2 regions of the Metabacillus rhizosphaerae genome follow, and region 2 is predicted to be linked to the other one. Evidence: a T-box and tRNA genes for the amino acid it is inferred to sense, from the RefSeq annotation. Region 2 holds a T-box; the other holds one or more tRNA genes.

Region 1 (6,352 bases), 280 kb from region 2:
TATTTTGACTAAACCTTGCATCCAGTGCTTAGCAGCCTCAAGATCAAGCAGTCCTTTATATGCTTTTTCTTGGGATACATGAAAAGTTCTTTTCACTTCAAAACGGATACTCAAGCTTATATCCTCCTAAAAAAGTAGTATTTACAGTAATCATTTAAATTTGCTCTTTTAATCCTCATTCTAATTGTTCTCTTCTCACTTTAAGCTATTTTCTGAAATTAATTTGTTCTTAATTATATTTAACATAGCATACATCAAGTCCTGCTGTATTGCTATAACAGAGGCTATATGGATAGTTAACAAGAATTATCGTGAGTATAAATAAGGCCCCGACTTAAACGTCGAGGCTTTTCTTTTATTTGGACATTTCGATTATGTCCGAATTTTTATCCTTACGTGCTGCATCAATAAGAATAAATACCGCAGATAACATGTGCATAAACATACCGACAATAGGAATCCATCCGATAGCTGAAGTTACAATTCCGAGAATATTACCATATGCTTTAACTCCGACCTTTTTGGAAAGTACTAATACTGCTATATGAAAAATAAGCATAACCCATAATGGCGTCCAACCTAAGCCTATTACAATACTTCCACCTATAATAGGTATACCTAGAATCGCTTCGATTCCACCAGATATCCATTTTAACGTTTTTACTGTTTGTTTGTTCAATGTATAACCATCACCTTTCTAGTTAGCGGACTTTCCGACTTCTTCGTAATAAGTAACATATTCTTAATAATTACTTATTACTAATACGTATTAAAGCCAAATAAGTTTCAAATATTCTTTGCACTTAACCCCCCGGAGTATTATTGTATCTTCAAATAAACTTTCCCGCACGGCATCGGCTATCAATACCGACTTCGTACCTTCAAATGTCCGAGTATTAAACTCGATTAGCTCAACGGCAATATCAATTTCTTGAGCATTTAACCGAGGAATTCGATTTTGAGTCGTGAGCGTCTGCCAATTCCGCCACACCGATAATCAGAAAGTGTAAGTAGTGACAAGTTAAATAAAGGCCTACAACCATTGGCATATTTACAATCATGGTTAATAGGCTCTTTTATTTATGCTGTTACGTGTGTAATGAGCGGAAAAAGGCGAATAAATATAGCATTTTTTATTTATGTAGTGTTAATATCATGATTTTTTGAATAACTATTCCAATCGATATTCCTCGAATCAAAAATAACATTGGCTAACCAAACAGGATCCAATAAGAATAAAACATCAACCACTGATAATCTGCATGTTTTATGGCACCACAAATTTCACCATGAAAACTTAGAAGTATTACCTGGTTAAAATTGGCTTGTACATTAATCAGAAATTTAAGTATCAATAAAACTGTGCCTTTAAAATACTTACCGTTTAAATACTCCAAATCCAGGAAGTGCGATGCTCCACATAAGTCTTTCAAATGGATTCTTATTCACTTATACATACCATGTAACAATGTATTTATTATTTTTCTTTTGCTATTTCTTTTCTATTAGGAGCAAGTGGTGGTTGTTCTAACCATTTATTTTTCACCATAATATTAAACCATTCTTTTGTTACAATTAGATTTTTAAGTATGACACCTTCGTAAACCGTTGCAAGGTCTGTTCTCATGGCTGATGCTAAACCTGCCCCGTGATACAATTGTGCAGCTTGAAACAAGAAGCCCATATGATACAACATTAACTTATCAGAAAAAGGAGAGTCCGTTGAAGTTGTCACTTCTGTTTCCCACGACTTAGGAGCTGGTAAATTATCCTTGTGCATTATTTTTGTAAGGGATTTTATTTGACCATCAGCTGTTTTCTCAGACTTCTCTAAAAACTTTCTTACTTCTTTTGATTGAGAGACCTGACTAAATCCAATAGAAAGAGTTTTAGCCATAATACTCTTTTTAAGGTTGAAAGAAATACTGATGATTTCTGTTGCAGCTAAACGTCTCCCTTTTCCGAAAAATCCATCTGTGAAATCTTGGCTAGAAATAAATTCAGGGTTCTTCGAAGGATAAAATAAAGGGTCTCTTTGAAAATTCCCTTTCTCAAGCAACAATTCAATAGTTTGATGATACATTTTTTTTGCATCGTTATCGCATGAATCGTAATAATCTCGTAAGTCTTTTCTAACAGAAACACCTAATGAAGTGATATGACCGAGCAAACCATGTAAAGTCATGATATGTAAATAATTTAAGCAAAATATATCAGTAAACAGTCTTTCTGCACCTTTGTTGAGGTCAGATTCAGTAAATCCAATTGGAACTGGAAACCCTTCGTTTTCCATAATAATCACGATTTGTTTCTTTTGTTTTTCGAAGGTCTTGATAGCATCCTCAAAAATATTTTTTATTGACTCATCCTCAATTATAGAGAACATATATCTATTTACTACATCTGTCATTGTTCCGTTTACATATTCTCCCCACAATGTTCCTATTTCGGAAGATGTGAGTTTTAATTTATCTTTTTCCATATTATCACCTCTTAGATTATTATCCTCTAATAAAGCAATAGTTATGTGATTCTTATTTTTTAGTATATGCTGCTTAAGTTATAAATTCGTATTTACGGGTTTGAATATATATCTACATTTATCATAGCCTTAAACGCAAAAAAGCGACGTTATTTCTGCGAATAATTACGCCGAAATAACGTCGCTATAACGTTCGAGAATTCCATTTGATACCAGTGGTCGGGGTCGAACCGACACTCCTCACGGAACACGATTTTGAGTCGTGCGCGTCTGCCAATTCCGCCACACTGGCAAAAAAAATAAAATCAAAAGTGCCGAGGACCGGAATCGAACCGGTACGGTAGTCACCTACCGCAGGATTTTAAGTCCTGTGCGTCTGCCAGTTCCGCCACCCCGGCAAGGGTGTAGTTTAAATGGAGGCGGCAACCGGATTTGAACCGGTGATAAAGGTTTTGCAGACCTCTGCCTTACCACTTGGCTATGCCGCCATTCATAAAACTGGAGCGGAAGACGGGATTCGAACCCGCGACCCCCACCTTGGCAAGGTGGTGTTCTACCACTGAACTACTTCCGCAATCTAACTTATTTAACCGTATACTCTAGCCTATGCAAGAGAAACGAAAATGTGTATAAGAAATGGCTGGGCTAGCTGGATTCGAACCAACGCATGTCGCAGTCAAAGTGCGATGCCTTACCGCTTGGCTATAGCCCATCGATGAATTTTCATGAGAGTTATTTTTAATATAAAATAAATGGGGCGACTGATGGGAATCGAACCCACGAATGCCTGAACCACAATCAGGTGCGTTAACCACTTCGCCACAATCGCCACTATATTTTAAATTGGCAGGGGCAGTAGGAATCGAACCCACACCAAAGGTTTTGGAGACCTCTATTCTACCGTTAAACTATGCCCCTATTTTAAATGGTGGAGGGGGGCAGATTCGAACTGCCGAACCCTAAGGAGCGGATTTACAGTCCGCCGCGTTTAGCCACTTCGCTACCCCTCCATATGTGTGAAACAGTGCCGGCAAGAGGACTTGAACCCCCAACCTACTGATTACAAGTCAGTTGCTCTACCAGTTGAGCTACACCGGCATACTTAAATTTCAAAATCTTTTCTTTAAAGGTGGCTCGGGACGGAATCGAACCGCCGACACATGGATTTTCAGTCCATTGCTCTACCAACTGAGCTACCGAGCCATTAAGTTTACGGCTTCCGTTAAGCTTCAAATCTCTTCGTCAACTCCTGCACTCACATCCTCACGTATTAACATACGCTCCGGTGTTCGTTTAGTCGTTTCCTCGACCTTTTTGCTTACCGAAACCCTTTTACTTAAGAAAAGTAAAAAAGTAATTTTTCTTATTAAATAAATGGCGGTCCGGACGGGACTCGAACCCGCGACCTCCTGCGTGACAGGCAGGCATTCTAACCAACTGAACTACCGGACCATTTGGTTGCGGGGACAGGATTTGAACCTGCGACCTTCGGGTTATGAGCCCGACGAGCTACCAGACTGCTCCACCCCGCGATAATAATAGTTGTTCTAAGTTTTAAAATGGTGGAGGATGACGGGATCGAACCGCCGACCCTCTGCTTGTAAGGCAGATGCTCTCCCAGCTGAGCTAATCCTCCATATGGTGACCCGTACGGGATTCGAACCCGTGTTACCGCCGTGAAAGGGCGGTGTCTTAACCGCTTGACCAACGGGCCATTATTTATTATAAGTAGTGGCGGAGAGCAAGGGATTTGAACCCTTGAGACAGCTTACACCGCCTACACGATTTCCAATCGTGCTCCTTCGGCCACTCGGACAGCTCTCCAAAATGGCTCCGCAGGTAGGACTCGAACCTACGACCGATCGGTTAACAGCCGATAGCTCTACCACTGAGCTACTGCGGAATAATATAATATAACAGCCTGGCGACGTCCTACTCTCACAGGGGGAAACCCCCAACTACCATCGGCGCTGAAGAGCTTAACTTCCGTGTTCGGCATGGGAACGGGTGTGACCTCTTCGCCATCATCACCAGACATTTGTGACAAAGACTATTATACTATTTTAGAAGAATATTTCAAGTGTTTTTTTAAACTTTTTATATTCCTTCAAAACTAGATAACGATTCACAATTCAATTCACTTCATTTAACGCCTTTATTAGGTTAAGTCCTCGATCGATTAGTATCTGTCAGCTCCACACGTCACCGCGCTTCCACCTCAGACCTATCAACCTGATCATCTTTCAGGGATCTTACTAGCTTACGCTATGGGAAATCTCATCTTGAGGGGGGCTTCATGCTTAGATGCTTTCAGCACTTATCCCTTCCGCACATAGCTACCCAGCTATGCCTTTGGCAAGACAACTGGTACACCAGCGGTGCGTCCATCCCGGTCCTCTCGTACTAAGGACAGCTCCTCTCAAATTTCCTACGCCCACGACGGATAGGGACCGAACTGTCTCACGACGTTCTGAACCCAGCTCGCGTACCGCTTTAATGGGCGAACAGCCCAACCCTTGGGACCGACTACAGCCCCAGGATGCGATGAGCCGACATCGAGGTGCCAAACCTCCCCGTCGATGTGGACTCTTGGGGGAGATAAGCCTGTTATCCCCGGGGTAGCTTTTATCCGTTGAGCGATGGCCCTTCCATGCGGAACCACCGGATCACTAAGCCCGACTTTCGTCCCTGCTCGACTTGTAGGTCTCGCAGTCAAGCTCCCTTGTGCCTTTACACTCTACGAATGATTTCCAACCATTCTGAGGGAACCTTTGGGCGCCTCCGTTACATTTTAGGAGGCGACCGCCCCAGTCAAACTGCCCACCTGACACTGTCTCCCAGCCCGATAAGGGCTGTGGGTTAGAATTTCAATACAGCCAGGGTAGTATCCCACCGACGCCTCCACCGAAGCTAGCGCTCCGGCTTCTCAGGCTCCTACCTATCCTGTACAAGCTGTACCAAAATTCAATATCAGGCTACAGTAAAGCTCCACGGGGTCTTTCCGTCCTGTCGCGGGTAACCTGCATCTTCACAGGTACTATAATTTCACCGAGTCTCTCGTTGAGACAGTGCCCAGATCGTTACGCCTTTCGTGCGGGTCGGAACTTACCCGACAAGGAATTTCGCTACCTTAGGACCGTTATAGTTACGGCCGCCGTTTACTGGGGCTTCGGTTCAAAGCTTCGCTTACGCTAACCTCTCCCCTTAACCTTCCAGCACCGGGCAGGCGTCAGCCCCTATACTTCGCCTTGCGGCTTCGCAGAGACCTGTGTTTTTGCTAAACAGTCGCCTGGGCCTATTCACTGCGGCTTTTCCGGGCTATTCACCCTAAAAAGCACCCCTTCTCCCGAAGTTACGGGGTCATTTTGCCGAGTTCCTTAACGAGAGTTCTCTCGCTCACCTTAGGATTCTCTCCTCGCCTACCTGTGTCGGTTTGCGGTACGGGCACCTCTCACCTCGCTAGAGGCTTTTCTTGGCAGTGTGGAATCAGGAACTTCGGTACTATAGTTCCCTCGCCATCACAGCTCAGCCTTATGTGACAACGGGATTTGCCTCGTTGTCAGCCTAACTGCTTGGACGCGCATATCCAACAGCGCGCTTACCCTATCCTTCTGCGTCCCCCCATTGCTCAAATGGTGAGGAGGTGGTACAGGAATTTCAACCTGTTGTCCATCGCCTACGCCTTTCGGCCTCGGCTTAGGTCCCGACTTACCCTGAGCGGACGAGCCTTCCTCAGGAAACCTTAGGCATTCGGTGGAGGGGATTCTCACCCCTCTTTCGCTACTCATACCGGCATTCTCACTTCTAAGCGCTCCACTAGTCCTTACGGTCTAGCTTCACAGCCCTTAGAACGCTCTCCTACCACTGTTC
Region 2 (6,352 bases):
ATAGATTTCCAGGAAAAAGAAAAAGTTTTTTCATTCGTAAGAGGAGAAGAAAGAAAGCTGAAAATGGAATGGAATGGGCCGAATATTCCAATTTTCATTTTTCCTTGTGATCAGAATAATCGGAAAATCGAAACAGAATATAAAGGAAGATCGGGCTTAGCCTTTAAGGATAAGTTGTTTTTGTTTTTATCATCGGAGACATTAAAAATTGATATTAGGTCATTATTCATTCATGAATATCATCATGTTTGTCGTCTTGCAGCCTTAAAAAAGCAAGAAACAAAGTTCACGATAATCGATACGATGATTCTAGAGGGGCTAGCAGAAAATGCAGTTCGTGAAAAGATGGGGGAACGCAATGTATCTTCATGGACAAATCTCTATTCAGATAATCAGTGTGAACGATTTCTTGAAAGGATTATAAATCCACAACGAGATGTAACTAGAGAAAATCACAAATTTACACAACTTATGTTTGGAACAGGCTTATACCCTACTATGCTTGGCTATGCAGTAGGCTATTATCTTGTTAAAAACTATATGAAACATTCAGGTAAAAATGCAAAAGAGCTATTAGGTACATCTGCTGAAGTATTTTTAACTCATTCAAAACGATAATCTCTTTTTATTAATCATATCTTCATGCCATGCATCATAGTGATAATTAAGGACAAGGTTAAAATACAAAATAAGTGAAATAAATCTATGTATTATCTGCATTGATTGGAATAAATTATTTATTTTTTGCCTATACTGTTTGACAAATGGTACTGAAGTGAGGGGTAAAAATATGTTATTTCTTCATGATGTTTGGGTAAATTGGTTTGAAGGTGAAGAGAACGGGTACAACGTCTGTCATTTTCATGAATGGAGAAAGGATGATAGCGTTGAACTCCTTGATCAGGTCCCCCTTTTAAAGGTTAATTCCTTACTTTTTGACTACATAGAAAATAACTTATCGGAGTTACCACCTGGTCTATTAAAAGATATTTTTCAAAAGGCTTATATAAGAAAAAACCATGAGAGAATTCAACTAGATTACTGCTTTATTGTTACAGACGGAATTGGAATATTAGCAGTAGACACAATTGGATATACCATTCCAATTCGCAAAAGTCGGATTATTCCACGTCAGGAGCAGCTTGTATTTGAAATGGTCAAGGATATTGAGCCTGAAGAATATTCGACTGAATTCATTAAAGATGGATCAGAAGAAAAGGACTATCATATTTTGTCGTTGGCACCAGAGTATGTACGTGGTTTAACAAGAAAAGAACGACAATTAAAACAGCTCTTATTTATGGCTCTTGATCAATTACAAGGGACGAAAAATGCAGCAGAGGTTAAGTATTGGTATACCGAATGGAACCCTACTATGTATGGTGATATTCAGGAAAGAGAATTTAATGAAGTGTGGCAAAAGCTATATGAAGAAACATTGCATGGATGGTCTCATAAGCATATTCAACTATGTGAACGCCTAATTAAGGGACAACCCTTCTTTGAAAAGCTCTGGGATATGGAGCATGAATCAAAGGTTAACTAGTGTGGACAAGCTAAGAAACCATATAAAAAAGACGATGTGAGCTGAATGTTGATTAATGTTCAGCTCACATCGTTTTTAATTTGGGAAAAATGTAGGATTTAGTTGAAGGACTTATGAAAGAGAAATCATGTTGATAAAGTTTTGGGGGCAGTTGTAAAAAATAGTTCCTATCTTAAGTTAAGATAGGAACTATAATGATCTGATATTTCTTTAGACTGTTACATTGTTATGTCATTATTTCCGTTTTCGACCTAATCCCATAGCATTTTCCATTTTTCTCACCATTTTATTTGCAACAGCATTCGCTTTTTCAGCACCTTGGTCTAATATTCGGTCCAATTCATCAGATTCCATTAGTTGTTTATATCTTTCTTGAATTGGTGTTAATGTGTTTACAACCACTTCTGCAACATCATTTTTAAAATCTCCATAGCCTTTACCTTCATACCTTGCTTCAATTTGCTCGATAGATTCATTATTTAAGATGGAATATATAGACAAGAGATTTGAAACACCGGGTTTATTTTCTTTGTCATATTTAACAATTCCATCTGAGTCGGTTACGGCACTTTTGATCTTTTTTTCGATTTGCTTTGGTTCATCTAATAATGTGATAAATGCTTTTTGGTTTGCATCTGATTTACTCATTTTCTTGGTAGGCTCTGCAAGTGACATTATTCGAGCACCTACTTTTGGTATACGTACTTCAGGGATTGTAAAGATGTCATTATATTTTTTGTTAAATCGTTCAGCTAGATCTCTCGTTAATTCTAAATGTTGTTTCTGGTCCTCACCTACAGGTACTAGATCAGTATTATATAGCAGAATATCTGCAGCCATTAATGGTGGGTATGTGAGAAGCCCGGCTGAAACAGCTTCTTTACCTTGAGATTTATCTTTAAACTGTGTCATTCTTTCGAGTTCACCGATATAAGCGACACATTGTAACATCCATCCTGCCTGAGCGTGAGCCGGAACCTCTGATTGAATGAAAAGTGTCACTTTTTCAGGATCTAAGCCAACCGCTAAATAAAGTGCGGCAAGACTTTTAATGTTTTTTCTTAAATTGAGTCGATCTTGAGCAACTGTAATTGCATGTTGATCAACGATACAGAAGTAACAATTATATTCATTTTGTAAATCGACAAACTGTTTCAATGCACCAATATAATTCCCTAAAGTAACTGATCCGCTCGGTTGAATACCTGAAAAAATTGTTTTCATGTTTATCCTCCTGGTTTAATTAGTATTAAGTTTTAATCAAGTGAGTTTTGTACTTAGTGTTCGTGTCTAGCTACAGCGCCTAGCCCCTCGAGGTCACAAGCCAATTATCACTGAAAGGTAACGAACACCTTTCTGTGATAATCGTCTTGTGCATGTCGGGGCTGAACAAGGCGCTTCCGCTTTTCAAATAAAATAAGCCCACTCGTACCCAATTGATAGGGACGATGGACCGCGGTGCCACCCTACTTATTTCTAAACAGTAGAAATCACTTCAATCTTTAACGCAAGATTACGTCTGCACGTACTATTTTCTGCACAGAAGCTCAAAAGTCCATTCCATACTGTTCATTACCTGTTCACAGCAACCACAGGCTCTCTTTTAATGAATCTTGTATGTACTATTCTTTGTCATAGCTTAACTATTTTTTTCTTATTATAAGAAACGGAGTGAATTTTTGCAAATCTTTTCAAGAAAAGGGCTATAAATAGTAAATAAAAAGAGCTACTAGCATGATAGCTGTCATGAGAAGACCACAAAAAAGAATCGAAGAATGATCGAAATTCAATAACTCAGAGACAGGGGTCATTTCATTAATTTCCTTTTTTGATAGCTCTTGACCCTTTGATATAAACATTCTGCGAAATCCATAAGAAATTCCATCAAAGAAGCCACCTTTAACAGTCATGGTTAAAAGTGATAAGAATAATAAAGAACCAGCTATAATAAATGAAATATTAATGAATGATAGTAAAGTTAATTTTTGGTAAATGAAAAAAGAAAGTAAGATTGTTGTACATAGAGACACAATAAATAGAGTAAATGTTCTTTTTTGGAGCAATTTAAACCACTCTCTTTCCAATATACGTTAATAACCATTATATCAAATGAAAGGTGGTGGAGCTAAAAATAGAAATAAAGTTATTCTGATAATGCAATTTGAATGAATATTCACAAGATAGTTGTCGAATTGTGTAGTAAATTGCATTTGGATAGGGAGAATATTTGTTAGATTATGTAACCCTTTACAAGTCAACGCGTTAAAGCGTTTGTAAGTAAAATAGTAAAAGTTATGTAAAGTTAAGTGGGTATTTAGAACTATTTTTTCTCTTGAAAACTTAATATTGTTGCATTTGTGTAAATTTTATTAAAAAAATAAATGCACAATTGTTTGAATACTTGTATAATAACGTTGTAAGTACAACTTGTATAAATAAAAGGGAGGTCTATTAGTGAAAAGGTCGAAATATTTTCTACTTTTAGCTTTAACACTAGTACTCAGTATGTTCTTAGCAGCATGTAACGGTGGCGGGGATACTGGGAAAGAGACAGATACTGGTGCTGATGAAGGTAAAGAAGCAACACAAGAAATTAAAGCATTAGAATCACAAGCGATTCCATCAATGGATAGCGTTATGGCCCAAGATACAGTAAGTTTCACTACAATGAACAATGTAATGGAAGGATTATATCGTCTTGATCCTAACCAAGAAGTAGTTCCTGGTATGGCTGATGGTGATCCTGAAGTTAGTGAAGACGGAACAGTTTACACATTTAAATTAAGAGATGCAAAATGGTCTAACGGTGATTCTGTAACCGCTAACGACTTTGTTTATGCTTGGCAACGAGCAATTAATCCCGAAAATGCTTCACCTTATGGTCCATACATGATGGATGGGAAAATTAAAGGTGCTGCTGAAATTTCTGCAGCTGGAGCAGCGAAAAAAGAATATGATCTTAACACTTTAGGTGTTAAAGCAATTGATGAAAAAACACTTGAAGTTACATTAGAAAGACCAATTCCTTACTTTAAATCTTTAATGGCGTTCCCAACGTTCTATCCACAAAATCAAAAGTTTGTTGAAGAACAAGGTGAAAATTACGCAAAAACTGCGGAAAACCTAGTATTTAACGGACCATTCGTTTTATCTGACTGGGGTGGAAGCACAGCATCTGAATGGACTTACTCTAAAAATAAAGATTATTGGGATGCTGAAACAGTTAAGCTAGAAACAGTTCAATGGAATGTATTGAAGGATTCACAGTCATCCGCAAATGCATTTGAAACTGGTGAAGCTGATGTAACAGGTAAGCTTTCATCTGACATCGTTCCTCAATATGAAGGCGATGAGAGAATGGTTACATGGTTAGAGCCAACAATTTTCTGGCTTAAATTTAACCAAAAAGAAAATGAAGCATTGAAAAACCCAGATATCCGTAAGGCAATTGCCCAAGCAATTAATAAAGAAGATTATGTAAACAGTGTATTAAACAATGGTTCAATTGTTGCAAACTATGCTGTTCCACAAGAATTTGCTAAAAATGAGGATGGTAAAGACTTCCGTGAAATTAATGGAAACGAATTATTACCTTATAATGTAGATGAAGCGAAAAAGGCTTGGGAAAAAGGCTTAGCAGCGATTGGAACAGATACAGTTGAAGTTAGATACTTAGGTGATGATACTGAAAGTGCTAAGAAAACAGCTGAATACATTAAAAACCAATTAGAAACAAATCTTCCAGGTCTAAAACTTAAAGTTGAAAGTGTACCATTTAGCGTACGTTTAGACCGTGAAAATTCTCAGGATTATGATATCCAATTAGCTGGTTGGGGTCCTGATTACTTAGATCCAATGACTTTCTCTGACTTATGGTTAACTGGCGGAGGAAACAATAAGATGGATTACTCTAATGAGAAATACGATAAGTTAGTAAAAGATGCTCAAACAACTTTAGCTCAGCAACCAGTAGAGCGTTATGATGCTCTTGCTCAAGCTGAGAAAATTTTACTTGAAGAAGACGCTGCGATTGCACCACTTTATCAACGTTCTTCAAACGTATTAGTAAATGAGAAGGTTGATGGATTCACTTACCATTTAGTAGGTCCAGAATATAGCTTTAAATGGACATCTGTAAAATAATACGTTTTTAATTAACTATGTCTAACTGTTACAATGACTACCTTGGTTGAAAGAGAGTATGTTGATTGTCAATATACTCTCTTTTCCCTTGCTGGAAAATTGTCGAACTTTGTAGAAAATTCAAAATCTTCGGGAGGTGCACTCATATGGTGAAATACTTAACTCAACGTATATTTTATATGATCATTACTCTATTTTTAATTGCCACGTTTACATTTTTCCTCATGAAAATTATCCCTGGTACGCCTTTTACGAATGCTGGTAAATTATCTGAAACACAGCTTACGATCATGAAAGACAAGTATGGTTTAGATGAGCCAATGCCAGTTCAATATATGAACTATATGGTGAATATGTTGAAAGGAGACTTAGGTGTTTCCTTTCAATTCGATAATGTAGGTGTTACTGAAATTCTTTTAAATAGTATTGGTCCCTCGGCAACACTTGGGTTTCAAGCAATTCTATTTGGAACAATTTTTGGAATTATTTTGGGAGTTATCTCAGCGTTAAAACAAAATACATGGGTTGATTATAGCTCAACATTTATCGCCGTTTTAGGGAAATCAATACCTTCATTCGTATTTGCGGGACTATTGCAATATTATATCGGTGTAAAATTAGGTTGGTTCCCTGTTGCGTTTTGGAGAGGACCAGAATATACGG

What was found. A T-box is a leader RNA that pairs with one kind of tRNA and senses whether it is charged. The one in region 2 lies ahead of trpS (tryptophan--tRNA ligase), so its partner is inferred to be a tRNA-Trp.
Region 1: it has a tRNA-Trp gene. The T-box ahead of trpS (tryptophan--tRNA ligase) is inferred to sense a tRNA for this amino acid. The anticodon was not compared.

What each region holds. Positions count from the first base shown of each region.
Region 1 covers NZ_CP147403.1:86,027-92,378, forward strand. The annotation lists gene WCV66_RS00445 (SRPBCC family protein) at 1-114, opposite strand, end outside; gene WCV66_RS00450 (hypothetical protein) at 356-679, opposite strand; partial or broken gene WCV66_RS26765 (hypothetical protein) at 1,236-1,422, opposite strand; gene WCV66_RS00460 (DUF3231 family protein) at 1,478-2,482, opposite strand; tRNA gene WCV66_RS00465 (tRNA-Leu) at 2,693-2,774, opposite strand; tRNA gene WCV66_RS00470 (tRNA-Leu) at 2,795-2,880, opposite strand; tRNA gene WCV66_RS00475 (tRNA-Cys) at 2,897-2,970, opposite strand; tRNA gene WCV66_RS00480 (tRNA-Gly) at 2,982-3,056, opposite strand; tRNA gene WCV66_RS00485 (tRNA-Gln) at 3,120-3,194, opposite strand; tRNA gene WCV66_RS00490 (tRNA-His) at 3,236-3,311, opposite strand; tRNA gene WCV66_RS00495 (tRNA-Trp) at 3,327-3,400, opposite strand; tRNA gene WCV66_RS00500 (tRNA-Tyr) at 3,409-3,492, opposite strand; tRNA gene WCV66_RS00505 (tRNA-Thr) at 3,508-3,580, opposite strand; tRNA gene WCV66_RS00510 (tRNA-Phe) at 3,613-3,685, opposite strand; tRNA gene WCV66_RS00515 (tRNA-Asp) at 3,858-3,934, opposite strand; tRNA gene WCV66_RS00520 (tRNA-Met) at 3,938-4,014, opposite strand; tRNA gene WCV66_RS00525 (tRNA-Val) at 4,043-4,118, opposite strand; tRNA gene WCV66_RS00530 (tRNA-Glu) at 4,122-4,196, opposite strand; tRNA gene WCV66_RS00535 (tRNA-Ser) at 4,215-4,306, opposite strand; tRNA gene WCV66_RS00540 (tRNA-Asn) at 4,311-4,385, opposite strand; rRNA gene rrf (5S ribosomal RNA) at 4,402-4,517, opposite strand; rRNA gene WCV66_RS00550 (23S ribosomal RNA) at 4,642-6,352, opposite strand, start outside.
Region 2 covers NZ_CP147403.1:5,457,202-5,463,553, reverse strand. The annotation lists gene WCV66_RS25865 (DUF2268 domain-containing protein) at 1-618, shown strand, start outside; gene WCV66_RS25860 (YjbA family protein) at 791-1,546, shown strand; gene trpS (tryptophan--tRNA ligase) at 1,781-2,770, opposite strand; T-box leader at 2,985-3,191, opposite strand; gene WCV66_RS25850 (DUF3899 domain-containing protein) at 3,250-3,609, opposite strand; gene WCV66_RS25845 (peptide ABC transporter substrate-binding protein) at 4,001-5,689, shown strand; gene opp3b (oligopeptide ABC transporter permease) at 5,836-6,352, shown strand, end outside.